Regions from separate parts of the Bradyrhizobium sp. GCM10028915 genome, predicted to be linked through region 2. Evidence: riboswitches for the same ligand, from Rfam matches in the RefSeq annotation. Region 2 holds a riboswitch; the other holds the start of a gene.

Region 1 (7,291 bases), on a different contig from region 2:
CGGTCGATCAAAAAAGGGTGGCTCTTTGTCGCGCATGATTCCCTCGGCCACGTTTTCGTATTGGCGCCAAACGGCGAAGCGGTCCGCTTGCATCCAGTCCTGCGCAGGGGGGGAGCTGCACGAATGTCATATTGGACGCGGCACTCGGCACATTGCTCATTACGGAATCCTCTACCGGATCAGTGTTGATGGCTGATCTCGCGCACCTTCATCGAAATTCGCCAGCAGGAGTGGCAAGGTGGTGCGGAATCCTTTCACGCGCCGGTCCGCCGCACCAAGATGCAGGAATGAGTCTGGTAGACAACTGGCTAGCCAGTTGCCGAGAGAATGTAATTGGTGACGAATGGATGGCGTTTGTGTGCGGTGATCTCAAACCAGAGCCAGTAAATCGCACTGCATGGAAGCGCAAAAGAAGGATTCGTAAGGCTGGGTCGGGCTCCGCCAGGAACGGGCCGCCGCCGACCTGCCGCTATTGGTCGGGCGGGTCGCGGTATCGCTTCCCACAAATGCAGAATGATTGATCGCTGATATTTTCGAACGCTCTCGCCAAGAAGGCCGAAGAGGTAACCGCTCGCGGCGGGAGTCAGCATCGCATCAGCGTCAAGGGTTCTCGATCATGCTCGGCCGCGACGCACGCGTGAAGCGTTCGTTTTGAGAAGCAACAAGCCCAGGATTTACTGCTTGAAGGACTTTACCGATAGCACGCTAGCCCAGGAGCGCTTTAAGTGTGTGGCGCAGAGGTCGTACTACTGTCAGAGCCTCTTGCGCGCGCGCAATCCTCCAACCCGATATCCCCTCTCCTCGTAGAAGTGGCGTACCCGTTCTAGGGCCGGATAGCCATTCGGAGGCAACGCAACCTCAATCATCTGCCAGCCGCGTCGCTTCGCCTCCGAATCTACCGCCTCGAGCAGATGCCGACCGCAGTCAGAGCTCCGGAAGTCACGAGAAATCCATAGCTCCTGAAGCACGCCGTACGCTCCGGCTGCTCTCACGGCCTGTACGGCCGAGATGCTAGCTATCCCTGCAATCTGCCCGGTGCCTTGTTCCTCGACGACAAAAATGAAGCCCTGTTCGGGATCCTGAATCAGGTGCAACGCCGCCCGCTTCGCGCCTTGAAGGCTGAACTCCGGTCCGGGGCCACCTAACTCGGAAAGTAGCTCTTCGACCGCTTTTGCGACCGCGTTCTCATCTCCTGGCACGCTCTTGCGCAAAGCCGTGCCCGCGCTGGACAGGCCTTGCCCTTCAGCGCCAACACGAACACCCGACCTAGCCCTCTGGAGGAAATTCATGCTCAGGAGAATACAGAAAACGCAATTGAGAGCAACTATCAGGCTCGGTAGGAAGCAGCACGTCCACACTCGCTATAGGCAACAGAGTTGAGGTAATTGCAAGCCATTGCCGTTCTCAGAATCGACTGCGGCTTGAGCGGCTGCGAACTCATGATGGGTTGCCTTCGATTGGAAAATATTCACCAAACGGCACACGCCGGTCATGCCGATCAAACGTTCGTAAGAGTGATTGCCGATCGTCGCTCACGAACTACTCGATTCAATAAATCGTGCGCCTCGATGATCGCAGCGCCATAGAGCGTCAGCTCGGTGCGTGCGAAGGAGAGGTTCCCACCTCGCGTGCGTCACTCGCACAAAGTTGCGCGAAGCGCGACAGGTATCATACGCGTGCGCCCGATAAAATCGTCTGAGCAAGATCGCGAAAGATTTTGCACACCAATGCACTATCTTAAGCTTATCTCGAACAATCGAAAGATATCGGGAAGCACAGCTTGTTTGGACCTTCGCTCCTCGTTTAAGGCACCCTCACGGAACGGGAGTGGTTGCGATGGAACATGGGCAGGCCGGACTGGTCGGAGGGAAACCTGTAATCTTCGGGCAACGTAAGGTGCGGCCGCGGGCGTGCCTGGTCGGCAAGCGGCATCTGCGCGCCTTTCTACGGGATGTGCTGGAGGATATGGGATTTGTTATCAGCGAATGCAGGACTGCTGACGAGCTGCCGCACGTACTCCGCACGGAGTTCCCTGATCTGATCCTGCTCGGCATTGGCTCGGACCGCATCGAGCCTGGACGATTGCTCGAGATGCTGGTACGCGAAGAATTTGCAGGCCGAGTGCTGGCGTTCGGAGCCCGCGAGTCGATCATCATGGCGGCAGTGCAGCAGGTCGGTAGTGAATATGGACTTGCTATGCTGCCGCCGCTCAAGGCGCCGTTTGCAGCCGAGACGTTGCGCGATCGGATCGCCATGCTCTTGCCAAGAGAGCCGGCGCCCCGTCCCGCGGTCCATGTCGGAGAAGCCTTACACGCTGGCTGGCTTGAGCTCTGGTATGAGCCGAAGTTTGACGCGTGTACCCTTAGCCGCCGCGGCGCCGAGGCGCATGTGCGAATGCGGCACCCGACCTGGGGCGTCGTTCCACCAGCCTATTTCATCCCGGAACCTCACGATCCGCATTTTAGGGGGTTGTCGCAGTTCGTGATCGACCGCGCGATCAAGGATTGGCAGTATCTTCTGGAGCAGCAAACTTCGATTGATCTCTCCATCAATCTCCCGGCAGCATTCCTGATTGACCCGCAGGCGGTACGCGATCTCTGTCGGCGCATGCCGTCGCACCCTGCTTTCGGCGGTTTGACGATTGAAATCGAGAGCGTGGAAGCTATCCAGAGCCTAGATCTCCTGGTCGAGGTTGCGCGTGAGGTTCGCTTTCACAACATTGGCCTTGCAATCGACAATGTCGGTGCCAATTGGCCGCAGCTGATGGGGGTGACAAAATTCCCGTTCATGAAATTGAAAGTGGATCGTCAGTTCGTCGGCGGCTGCGCGAATGGGCCCCTCAAGCGAACGGTGTGCCGCCATATCGTCGATATAGCCAAAGAGTATAATGTGCGCACCGTCGCCGAAGGTGTGGAGAGCCAGGCCGACCTAATCGCTGTGGCCGAACTCGGCTTCGACCTTGCGCAGGGCCATTTGTTCGGAAAAGCCATGCCACTGAAGCAATTTGCACAGTCATCTTTCAACCCTGCTCCAGCTCGTCCAAAATAGTTGCGAGTGGCTGAGTGCGGCCAAGCGACGATCACGAGCACCGCCATGCCTACTCGCACCAGGCATGAGGCTGAGTGCAATTCAATCGGTCTGCAAAGCCAGTGTTGCGCGTCCCGCCGCCACTTCATTTCCCTCCGAAGCTTGTTATACAACAAGCCCGTTTTGGCAAGCCTCCAGCGAGTCCTCCGCAGCTAGCGTTGCAGCCATGAGCGGGGCTTGCACAAACCTCCAGTCGGGGTGATGTGACCGGAGGTTTGCCGAGATCCGACCTAGACCTGCGCCGTTCGCGGCTTTTTGTCGCCGCCGGTTGAGGAAGCGTCAGCCTCGCTTGCTCCCGCGCTGACGTGCCAAACAGACGCTTCCAGAGTCAAGTCGCGACTGACTCTCGCAAGAGGGCCCGAGGGCTCGTAGCCTGAAATTGAAGCGACCTGTTGCTGTCGCAGATGCAACATGGTCTCAGACCCGGGACAGCCGAATTGGGAAAATTGCCCAACATTGAGCGCGTCTGCGTTTGGCACGGCATTTGAAAGGGATCGCCCATGGCATCGCTCGCCTAAGGAGTCGGAAGGCATGGCTTACAAGATCGTCGCTTCGCAATGCACCGTTTGTGGCGCATGTGAGTTCGAGTGTCCCAACGCGGCGATCAGTCTGAAGCGCGACATTTACGTTATCGATGCCAAAAAATGTACGGAGTGCGAGGGCCATTGCGACACGCCGCAATGCGCGGTGGTCTGTCCGGTCCCTGACACCTGTGTCCCGTCCAAGACAGGATAGGCAGCCCGCGACCAAAAGGCCTCATCGCCCGATTTCGCGAACGAAGTTGTAGATGTGGGACCTTGAGGAGACCACGACCGCATGGGGCGCATCGAGGTCGATTAACATCGTTATGAGCTTAAGGCGCTGAGCGACTCCGAGGAACCCCTCAAAGGGCTCTGTCGGAGGACACCGTCGAATTTGTCACGAACAAGGACAAGGCCCTCGATGCTCAGTGGCCGCGTTAAGGCCTATCGTCGCTGGCCGCGAGTCGAGGCGAGGCAGACCGGCGTCGAGCGGCCACCGACGCATCGAAGCCGACGCAAAAGTCGCTCAGCACGTGAACACCTAGTGCACCGAGAAGATCATCTTGGCCAACCTCACGGAGCGGTCGACCTCGTGCCTGGTCGCGGGCCCGCCGAACACCAAGGAGCCGACCTGATCATCCGTGCGGTCCTGGAGCAATCCGGCTTTCGAAATTTTTAGGGAGCCTCGTGGGCTGTGACCAAACGGATGCCGGCCGAGGATGATCGCACCTTCCTGACGCGCAGGTTCGAAAAGCTGCTGACGGAAAAGGTCGCCTCCTCGCGATCACACAGATACCGAAAGCGGCCCGGGTTCGTTCCGGTGGTGGAGCTCAACCGTTACGCGAGCAGGGAGCGAATGCATTTCACAAGCGGAGCCTCCACGGATCAGGGCGTGTTCACCAGGCCGCGAGCAAGACCGTCGTACCCGCCTAGTGCGCTCGTAATCGCTTGGGCAATGTCGCAGCGAGAATCGGTAGGTTGACGCATCGATCCTCGTGCGCATAATTTCAAGCCGTCGCGGTCTCCGGATTTCGTTTGATCTGGAGCTAAGAGGGAAGCCGGTGCAATGCCGGCGCTGCCCCCGCAACTGTAAGCGGCGAGCCGCTGTCCAACGAAGTCACTGAAGCCATGCGGCTTCGGGAAGGCCGGACAGCAGCGACGACCCGTGAGCCAGGAGACCTGCCTCGACAAGATATCGTCCACGGGCGGGGCGTCCCGGTGTGCGCCAAGCAGTTGTCGCTCACGCGATGTTCGCTGTCTGCGTCCGCCATGGCCTTTGCCCCAACATGGGGTCTAAGCTATGTCAATCCTTTCGCTTCCCGTTGCCACACTGGGGACGTCACGCATCGGCCCACGACGCGAACTCAAATTCGCACTCGAGAGCTACTGGGCGGGAAAATCCAGCGAAGCCGAGCTCCTCGAGGCGGGGAGTGGACTTCGTGCCGCTAATTGGGCACGGCAGAAATCCCGCGGTGCGACCGTCATTCCTTCGAATGACTTCTCGCTCTACGACCATGTGCTCGATACCAGCCTAATGGTCGGCGCCATTCCCGACGTTTACGGCTGGAACGAAGGTCCTGTGTCGCTTAAAACCTACTTCACCATGGCGCGTGGCGCTCAAGACGGTGGTCACGCTCAGCATGGGCCCGGCGTAGCCGCACAGGAGATGACGAAGTGGTTCGATACGAACTACCACTACATGGTGCCGGAATTTCACCAGGATCAGATCTTTAAGTATGCCTCTCGGAAGCCGATCGAGGAATATGAGGAGGCAAGAAGCCTCGGTTATCAGACGCGGCCCGTCCTAGTGGGCCCAGTCACTTTCCTGAAGCTCGGCAAAAGCGTAAATCCCGCATTCAATCCGCTGTCGCTGCTTGATCGACTCCTCCCCGTCTATGTCGATGTTCTCCGCGAACTAGCCTCGCGCGGCGCTGAATGGGTTCAGCTCGACGAGCCATGCCTAGTGATGGACATCGACGAAGCATCTCGGGCCGCTGTCCGCCGGGCCTATGCTCATTTCGCTAAGGCCGTGCCGGCCCTTAAAATCATGCTGGCCACATACTTCGGGGGTGTCGGCGACAATCTTGAAACAGTCTTGGCCTTGCCCGTTGCCGGGGTTCATGTCGACCTGGTTCGTGCACCTGACCAGTTGGACGCGATTGTCGCCAGAGCAGGTAGAGATCTCGTGGTCTCGCTCGGTGTCGTTGATGGTCGCAACGTGTGGCGCTCTAATCTGCCGGCGCTACTCAACCAACTTGCTCCTATGGTCAAAAAACTGGGCAGGGACCGTGTTCAGATTGCCCCCTCCTGCTCGCTGCTTCATGTTCCGGCCGACATTGAACTAGAGATCGATCTCGATCCCAATCTGAAGACGTGGTTGGCGTTCTCAGTGCAGAAGATCAAGGAACTTTCGATATTGGGCAAAGCGCTGGCTGGCCATGCTGCCGACGTGGCCGATGAACTCACGCTCTCAGAGGATGCATCCGTCACCCGCGAAACATCGCCGAAGATCCACAGTGCGAACGTCGCCGGACGAATGGCCGCGATCGACGATAGCATGCGTCGCCGTCGCAGTGCGTTCACCCAGCGCGCCGACGTCCAGCGCGTCGCCTTCGCATTGCCGATGTTTCCAACCACAACCATCGGATCCTTTCCGCAAACGGCGGACGTCCGCAATGCGCGTGCAGCTCATGCGCGGGGAGCGCTGAATGACACGCAGTACGAGCAGCTTCTGAAAGCGGAGACAGCCCATACCGTGCATTGGCAGGAAAATATCGGCCTGGACGTGCTCGTACACGGTGAGTTCGAGCGCAATGACATGGTTCAATACTTTGGCGAGCAGCTGTTGGGTTTCGCATTCACCAAGCACGGCTGGGTTCAGTCTTATGGCTCGCGGTGCGTTCGTCCTCCTATCCTGTTTGGAGATGTCTCCCGCCCGAAGCCCATGACCGTTAAATGGTGGCGACATGCGCAGTCTCTGACCAAAAAACCCGTCAAGGCTATGCTGACCGGACCGGTGACGATCCTGAACTGGTCGTTTGTCCGTGACGACATCCCGCGGAGCGAGACATGCCGACAGATCGCTCTCGCGATCCGAGACGAGGTCATCGACCTTGAGGCGGCTGGAGCGACCATGATCCAGATCGACGAGGCTGCGTTGCGGGAGGGATTGCCACTGCGCAAATCGCAGTGGAAGGACTATCTAGATTGGGCAGTGGACAGTTTCCGTGTTTGCTCCTCCGCTGTCGCTGACGGAACTCAGATCCATACGCACATGTGCTATTCCGAGTTCAACGAAATCATCGATGCGATCGCAGCAATGGATGCCGACGTCATTTCAATCGAGGCGTCGCGCTCCAAAATGGAATTGCTCGACGCTTTCAAGAGCTACAAATATCCTAATGAAATCGGGCCGGGCGTCTATGACATTCATTCACCGCGCATTCCCGCAGCAGCCGAGATCAAGCAGCTGATTGTGTTGGCGCGGCAGCGGGTTTCCGATCGGCAGCTCTGGATCAATCCCGACTGCGGACTGAAAACTCGAAGATGGGAGGAGGTGCGTCCCGCGCTCGTCAATATGGTGGCCGCCGCACGCGAGTTGCGGGCCGAGGCATGATCGTACGGAGCGTGTCGCCAACCTATCTGTGAATAAGATGAACGCGCTTTGGGAGCTCGCGATAACC
Region 2 (7,291 bases):
CTCGACATTCTCGCTCGTTGCTGCGCGGCTTGGCTGGCGTCTGGAATCCGTTGCCTGTCTCGGTCTCCACGCCGCGCCATTCGAGCGTCTCGTGCCACACCTGGCGCGAGGGGCACGCATCATTTGTCTCGTGCGCGACGCAAAGGCGGCAGGCGATCTCGCGAAATGGCTGACGGCGCGCGGATGGGGTGCCTCGGCATTCTGGACACTCGCTGCGCTTGGCGGGCCGCGCGAAAGGATCAACGCGCATCGCGCCGACAGCTTCGCAGGCGATCTTGCCGGAAATCTGGTCGCGGTAGCCGTTGAGGCGGCGGGCGCGCAGGGCATCCCCCACAGCTCGGGACTATCGGACGAACTCTTCGTCCATGACGGCCAGATCACCAAGCGTCCGGTCCGTGCGCTCGCGCTTTCGGCGCTGGCGCCGCGTCCCGGTGAACGGCTATGGGACATCGGTGCGGGCTCGGGCTCGATCTCGGTCGAGTGGACGCTGTGCGGGGGCACCGCGATCGCCGTCGAGGCGCGCGAGGATCGCGCAGCGAACATTCGCAGCAATGCGACGGCGTTCGGGTTGGCACATCGGATCACAGTCATCGCGGGAAAAGCGGCTGAAGCCCTTGCTACGCTGGACGGGCCTGACGCCGTGTTCATCGGCGGCGGTCTCGACATCGCGATGTTCGACGCCATCTGGCCGCGGCTCTCGCCCGGTACGCGGCTGGTCGCGCATTCAGTAACGTTGGAGACGGAAGCGTTGCTCGGTGAGCTGCACCAGCGCCACGGCGGCGAATTGATGCGGGTCGAGATTGCGCATGCCGCTTCGCTCGGCCGCTACCGGTCCTGGGAGGCCGTGCGGCCCGTGGTGCAATGGAGCGCGGTCCGATGAAGGTCGCCGGGCTCGGATTCAAGCGGGACGTCACGCTGGCCTCGCTGCGTGAGGCGCTTCTGGCGGCCGGTGGTCCCGAAGGCCTCGCAGCAGTGGCGACGGTCAGCGATAAGGCCGACGAGGAGGTGTTGAAGCAGCTCGCGCGCGAATGCGGCTTGCCGATCAAGGCGGTTGCCGCCGAAATGCTTGTTGGCATCGACACGCCGACGCAGTCAAAGCTCGTCGTGGAAAAGTTCGGGACGGGATCGGTTGCCGAGGCGGCGGCGCTCGCAGCGGCCGGACCTCGCGCGCGATTGATTGCGACGCGGGTGGTCTCGCAGGATCGCACCGCGACCGCGGCGATCGCGGAAGGAGACGGCGCATGACGGTGCATTTCATCGGGGCAGGGCCAGGCGCTCCTGACTTGCTGACGTTGCGCGGCCGCGATCTCATCGCCGCCTGTCCGGTCTGCCTCTATGCTGGCTCACTTGTGCCCGAGGGCGTCTTGGCGCATTGCCCGCCCGGGGCGCGGATCGTCAACACCGCGCCGCTGTCGCTCGATGAGATCGTCGCGGAGATCGCCGCCGCCCATGCCGATGGCAAGGACGTTGCGCGGCTGCATTCCGGTGATCTCTCGATCTGGTCGGCGATGGGCGAACAGCTCCGCCGCCTGCGCACGCTCGACATTCCCTACACGGTCACGCCCGGCGTTCCCTCTTTCTCGGCCGCCGCGGCTGCGCTGGAGGCCGAGCTGACGCTGCCCGGCCTTGCCCAGACCGTGGTGCTGACGCGCACGCCGGGCCGCGCCAGCGCGATGCCCGAAGGCGAGAAGCTTGCCGCCTTCGCCGCCACCGGCGCGGTGCTCGCCATCCATCTGTCGATTCATCTGCTCGACAAGGTCGTCGCTGAGCTGACGCCGCATTATGGCGCGGATTGCCCGGTCGCGATCGTCTGGCGTGCGAGCTGGCCCGAGCAGCGCATCATCCGCGCCACGCTCGCAACACTCGACGCTGCTGTCGGGGGCGAGATGGAGCGCACCGCGTTGATCCTGGTCGGCAAGACGCTGGACTCGGCGGATTTTTCCGAGAGCCGTCTCTATGCTGCCGACTATGACCGCCGCTATCGGCCGGTCGGCGCCGAGCCGCGCTTTCCGGAGGTGTCGTGATGGCGGCAGGGCTCGTTATCTCCGCGCCGGCCTCCGGCGTCGGCAAGACCACACTGACGCTGGCGCTTGCCCGCGCCTGGCGCAACAGCGGATTGCGGGTGCAGTGCTTCAAGAGCGGCCCCGATTACATCGATCCCGCGTTTCATGCCGCCGCGACGGGACGCGCCTCGGTCAATGTCGACAGTTGGGCGATGGATCGCGGGACAATCTCGCATCTCGTCAGTCGCGGCATTGACGCCGATGTCGTGCTGGCCGAAGGCTCGATGGGTCTGTTCGACGGCGTCGCCGCGCGTGGCGTCTGCGGCACCGGGGCGACCGCCGACATCGCGGAGATGCTGGACTGGCCGGTGCTGCTGGTGATCGATCCCTCAGGACAGGCACAAACGGCGGCCGCGATCGCGGCGGGCCTTCGCGACTACCGCCCCGGTGTGCGCCTTGCAGGCGTCGTGCTCAATCGCGTTGCCAGCCCGCGCCACGAAGCCCTCGTGCGGCGCGCGCTGCTGGATGCCGGCATCGCCGTATTCGGCGCGCTGCCGCGCCATGCCGAGATCAGCCTGCCGAAGCGGCATCTCGGACTGGTGCAGGCCGAGGAGCAGGCGGAAATCGGCAAGCTGATCGACGAAGCTGCGCGCTTCGTCGCCGAGCATGTCGATCTCGACGCGGTGCTGCGTTCGGCGGCCACCTGGTCGCCGCAACCTGCCGCAAGCGGCGTCAACGTGACGCCGCCCGGCCAGCGCATTGCGCTTGCCCGTGATGCCGCGTTCTCCTTCGTCTATCCGCACATGCTGGAAGCGTGGCGCGCGGCGGGTGCGGAGATCTCGACATTCTCGCCGCTCGCCGATGAAGCCCCTGATCCGGTCGCCGATGTGTGCTGGCTGCCTGGCGGCTATCCCGAGCTGCAGGCCGGCAGGATCGCTGCCAATGCGCGCTTCCGCAGCGGATTGCGCGCCTTCGCCGAGACGCGCCCGGTGCACGGCGAATGCGGGGGCTATATGGTGCTGGGCACCGCTTTGACCGACGCCGATGGCATCAGCCACGAGATGACGGGCCTGCTCGGCCTGGAGACGAGCTTTGCCAAGCGCCGCATGCATCTGGGCTATCGTCTGGCCGAGCTCGCCGCGCCGATGCCGGGTCATCAGGCGGGTGCACGCCTGCGTGGCCATGAATTCCACTATTCGACCATAGTCGCGCAGCCCGACACGGCGCTGGCGGTCGTGCACGACGCGACAGGTGCGGTCATTGCCGAGACCGGCTCGCGGCGGGGACAAGCCACCGGCACGTTCTTCCATCTGATCGCGGAGGACCGGTGAGCGGTTTTGTCTCCTTTGTCTCCGCCGGGCCCGGCGATCCCGAGCTGCTCACGCTCAAGGGTGCAGCGCGGCTGCGCGAGGCCGACGTTGTGCTCTATGACGATCTTGCTTCAGGCGCGATCCTCGATCTGGCCCGGCCCGGCGCCAATCTCGTCGCGGTGGGAAAGCGGGCAGGGCGGGCCTCGACCAAGCAGCACCATGTCAACCGCCTGCTGGTCGACTATGCCGTGACAGGCGCGCGCGTGGTGCGATTGAAGTCGGGCGATGCCGGCATCTTTGGCCGGCTTGAGGAGGAGCTCGAGACGCTGCGCGAAGCGGGCATCGGCTACGAGATCATTCCCGGCGTCACCTCGGCCTGTGTCGCCGCCGCGCAAGCCGGCATTCCGCTGACCCGGCGTCACACCTCGCGCCGCGTGCAGTTCGTGACCGGGGCGGACGTCACCGGCGAGCTGCCGCCAGATCTCAATTGGGCGGCGCTGGCCGATCCGGAGGCGACAACCGTGGTCTATATGGGCCGGCGGACGTTTCCGGCGTTGGTCGTCAAATTGATCGAGCACGGGCTCGCCCCAACCACGCCGGCGTTGTTTGCCGAATCGCTCGGCCGTCCCGATGAGCGGCTGGTCCGCACCACCATTTCGGAACTTGCCGAGCAGCTTGCGCGGGGCGGAGCGGCCTCCACGGCGGCCGTCATCCTGTTCGGCGCGCTGGCGGGGAATTATCCGTCATGACCGCCTCGTCCGCCCGTCGCCCCTTGACGCCCGGCCGGCGAAAGAGGCACACAGGAGACGCATGGTGCTCGACGCGGCGCAAAGCGCCGGAGCATAATCGGGAATGGGGATGGGCGGACCCAGTTGCGGCGCCCAAAACCCCAGCCGCCCCCGCGACTGTAAGCGGTGAGGGACTTCGATCAGCCACTGGGCCGCGAGGCCCGGGAAGGCCGGAGACTCCCAGTGAACCGCGAGCCAGGAGACCGGCCGTGCATGTTTTGAGGCCAAGGCCGTCGGGTGTGACGGCAAGAAGGATCTGAGCCATGCATATCGAACCCGGACTAGTCTCGGACGCCAAGCTCGTATTGAGTTACGCAACCGGCATCGCTGTCGGCGGTGTTGCCCTGAAGCTCGCGGCTGAGACCGTGCGCGAGCAGGGCATCACGTCGTTCGCGGCGCGGACGCTCGCCACCACGGGACTTGTGTTTATCTTCTTCGAGATCCTGCCGCACTTCCCGGTCGGCGTCTCCGAAGTGCACTTCATCCTCGGCTCGACCTTGTTCCTGCTGTTTGGCGCGGCGCCTGCGGCCTTCGGCCTCGCGTTTGGCCTGCTGTTCCAGGGCATCTTCTTCGAGCCGCCCGACCTGCCGCAATATGGCATGAACGTCACCACGCTATTGGTGCCGCTGTTCGGAATCCAGGCGATCGCCACGCGGATCATTTCGAGCAACACGGCCTATGTCGATCTGAAGTACCGCCAGGCGCTGGCGCTTTCGACGACCTATCAGGCGGGCGTCATCGCCTGGGTGGCGTTCTGGGCGATTTATGGCTCCGGCTTCGGCGCGACCAACCTCGCCAACATCGCGACCTTCGCGGCGTCCTATGCGCTGGTCATCGTGATCGAGCCGCTCGCCGATCTCGGCGTGCTCGCGCTGGCGAAGTCGTTGCGCGGCGTCACCGCGCCCGGCCTCGTCACGCCGCGTTTGCACAACGCGGCCTAGAGACAAGCGAACGGGCGGCCATGATGGCCGCCCTTCGCAGCCACGATGCTCACGCTCTCTCTGATAGGCATCGGTTGCGGCGATCCCGAGCAGCTGACGCGCGCCGCGATTACTGCCATCAACGCGGCCGATCTCGTCCTGATCCCGCGCAAGGGGACTACAAAATCCGATCTCGCCGATCTCAGGCGGACGATCTGCGCGGATGCGCTCACCAGCGACAGGACGCGTATTGCCGAGTTCGATCTGCCCGTGCGGGACGCCGCTGAAGCGGACTATCGCAAGGGCGTGGACGATTGGCATGATGCCGTGGCCGCCGTCTGGTCGCAGACGATCGGGGATCATCTCGAAGGCGAAGGCAAGGTCGCGCTGTTGATCTGGGGCGATCCCTCGCTTTACGATTCCTCGCTGCGTATCGCGCGGCGGCTCGATCCCTTGCCGACAATCGAAGTCGTGCCCGGCATCACCTCGATCCAGGCGCTGTGTGCGGCGCATGCGTTGCCGCTCAACGACATCGGCGAGCCCTTTCTAGTTTCGACCGGACGCCGCTTGCGCGATGGCGGTTGGCCGGCAGGTGTCGATACCGTGGTGGTGATGCTCGACGGCGGCACGGCGTTCCAGTCGCTTGATCCGGCGGGCCTGCACATCTGGTGGGGGGCCTATCTCGGCATGCCCGATCAGATCGTCATGTCCGGCGCGCTGGCCGAGATCGGCCCGCGCATCGTCGCCGTGCGGCAAGAGGCGCGCGAACGGCACGGCTGGATCATGGACAGTTACATCCTCAAGCGCAGGCTGTGAGGCAAGCGAGGCAGCATGCTCCCCGAATGGGTCACCCAACAATGCCCCGACATCTCCGCAGTCCACCGCGAGGCGGCGGTGGCGCGGCAGGCGCAACTGACGAAACCGACCGGCGCGCTCGGCCGGCTCGAGCAGCTCGCGATCGAGCTTGCGGGCCTGCAAGCAACCGAGCAGCCGCGCGCGGCGCGGGTGCCGATCATCATCTTCGCCGGCGATCACGGCATCGTCGCGCAGGGCGTCTCGGCCTATCCGCAGGAAGTGACGATCGCGATGCTGGCGAACTTCGCCTCCGGCGGTGCCGCAATCTCGGTGCTGGCGCGTGAGCTGGGCTCCAGCCTGGAGGTCGTCGACGCCGGCACGCTGGCGCAGGAGGAGATGGCTGGAATCGTGACCGACAAGCCGCGCAGCGGTACGCGCGATTTCAGCGTCGAAGCTGCGCTCACCCCCACGGAGCTGGCATTTGCGTTCGAAGCCGGCCGACGTGCGGTGACGCGCGCACAGGCCGGGCAGCCCGATCTTCTGATCTTCGGCGAGATGGGCATCGGCAACACCACGACATCGGCGGCGATCGCGGCCGGCTTGCTCGGCGTGAGCGCCGCGGAGATCGCGGGCAGCGGTACCGGCATCGACGCGGCCGGCCGTGTGCACAAGGCGCGGGTGATCGACGCTGCAATCGCACGCCATGACGTTGCGGGCGCTGCGCCCGAAAAGATCCTGTGCGCCGTCGGCGGTCTCGAGATCGCCGCCATCTGCGGTGCCGTTATCGCGGCTGCACAGCACCGCATCCCCGTGTTGATCGACGGCTTCATCGTGTCGGTCGCGGCGCTGGCGGCGGTGCGGCTCAACCCTTCGTGCCAGCTGTTCCTGCTGGCCTCGCACCAGTCGGCGGAGCAGGGGCATCGGCTGGTGCTGCGCGCGCTGAACGTGCAGCCGCTGATCAGCCTGGATCTCAGGCTCGGCGAAGGATCGGGCGCGGCCATCGCGCTGCCGCTGGTGCGGTCGGCCTGCGCGCTCCACAACGGCATGGCGACCTTTGCGCAGGCCAATGTGCCTGATCGTCCGGCCTGATCAAATCGTCCGCTGATTGACGGAGACGACGCGCCAGCCGGTCGCGAGCCGGTCAATCCTGGTCAGCGACAGCGGATCGATCATGAAGCGCAGGGCCGCTTGTGGCGTCAGGTCGAGCGCGATGCACAGCGCCGCCCGGATCGTGCCGGAATGCACGACGAGCGTTGCGGCCCCGGTGCCGATCTTCGACAAACCCAGGCGGACCCGCGCGACCTGTTCCTCAAAGCTTTCGCCGCCGGGCGGCCGTCCGCGCGCCGGATCGCTCCAGAACCGTGCATAGGCCTCGCCACCGGTCGCGGCGAGTTCGTCATGCCGACGGCCGGTCCAGTCGCCAAAGTCTTGCTCGCTGAATTCGTCCAGCTGCAGCGGCTCGAGTCCCAGCGCGC

The links. A riboswitch is a leader RNA that binds a small molecule or an ion and turns the genes downstream of it on or off. The one in region 2 is predicted to bind cobalamin.
Region 1: it holds a riboswitch for cobalamin, as region 2 does, so the genes downstream of both, metE (5-methyltetrahydropteroyltriglutamate--homocysteine S-methyltransferase) here and ACFQX9_RS02730 (energy-coupling factor ABC transporter permease) in region 2, are expected to answer to the same signal.

The regions. Positions count from the first base shown of each region.
Region 1 is NZ_JBHTFN010000065.1:136,711-144,001, reverse strand. It holds gene ACFQX9_RS30475 (hypothetical protein) at 1-38, shown strand, start outside; gene ACFQX9_RS30470 (GNAT family N-acetyltransferase) at 753-1,289, opposite strand; gene ACFQX9_RS30465 (EAL domain-containing protein) at 1,837-3,048, shown strand; gene ACFQX9_RS30460 (4Fe-4S binding protein) at 3,619-3,822, shown strand; cobalamin riboswitch at 4,610-4,810, shown strand; gene metE (5-methyltetrahydropteroyltriglutamate--homocysteine S-methyltransferase) at 4,909-7,224, shown strand.
Region 2 is NZ_JBHTFN010000003.1:200,981-208,271, forward strand. It holds gene cbiE (precorrin-6y C5,15-methyltransferase (decarboxylating) subunit CbiE) at 1-880, shown strand, start outside; gene ACFQX9_RS02710 (cobalamin biosynthesis protein) at 877-1,245, shown strand; gene cobM (precorrin-4 C(11)-methyltransferase) at 1,242-2,024, shown strand; gene ACFQX9_RS02720 (cobyrinate a,c-diamide synthase) at 2,024-3,334, shown strand; gene cobA (uroporphyrinogen-III C-methyltransferase) at 3,331-4,062, shown strand; cobalamin riboswitch at 4,108-4,328, shown strand; gene ACFQX9_RS02730 (energy-coupling factor ABC transporter permease) at 4,365-5,042, shown strand; gene cobF (precorrin-6A synthase (deacetylating)) at 5,088-5,837, shown strand; gene cobT (nicotinate-nucleotide--dimethylbenzimidazole phosphoribosyltransferase) at 5,853-6,905, shown strand; gene ACFQX9_RS02745 (histidine phosphatase family protein) at 6,906-7,291, opposite strand, start outside.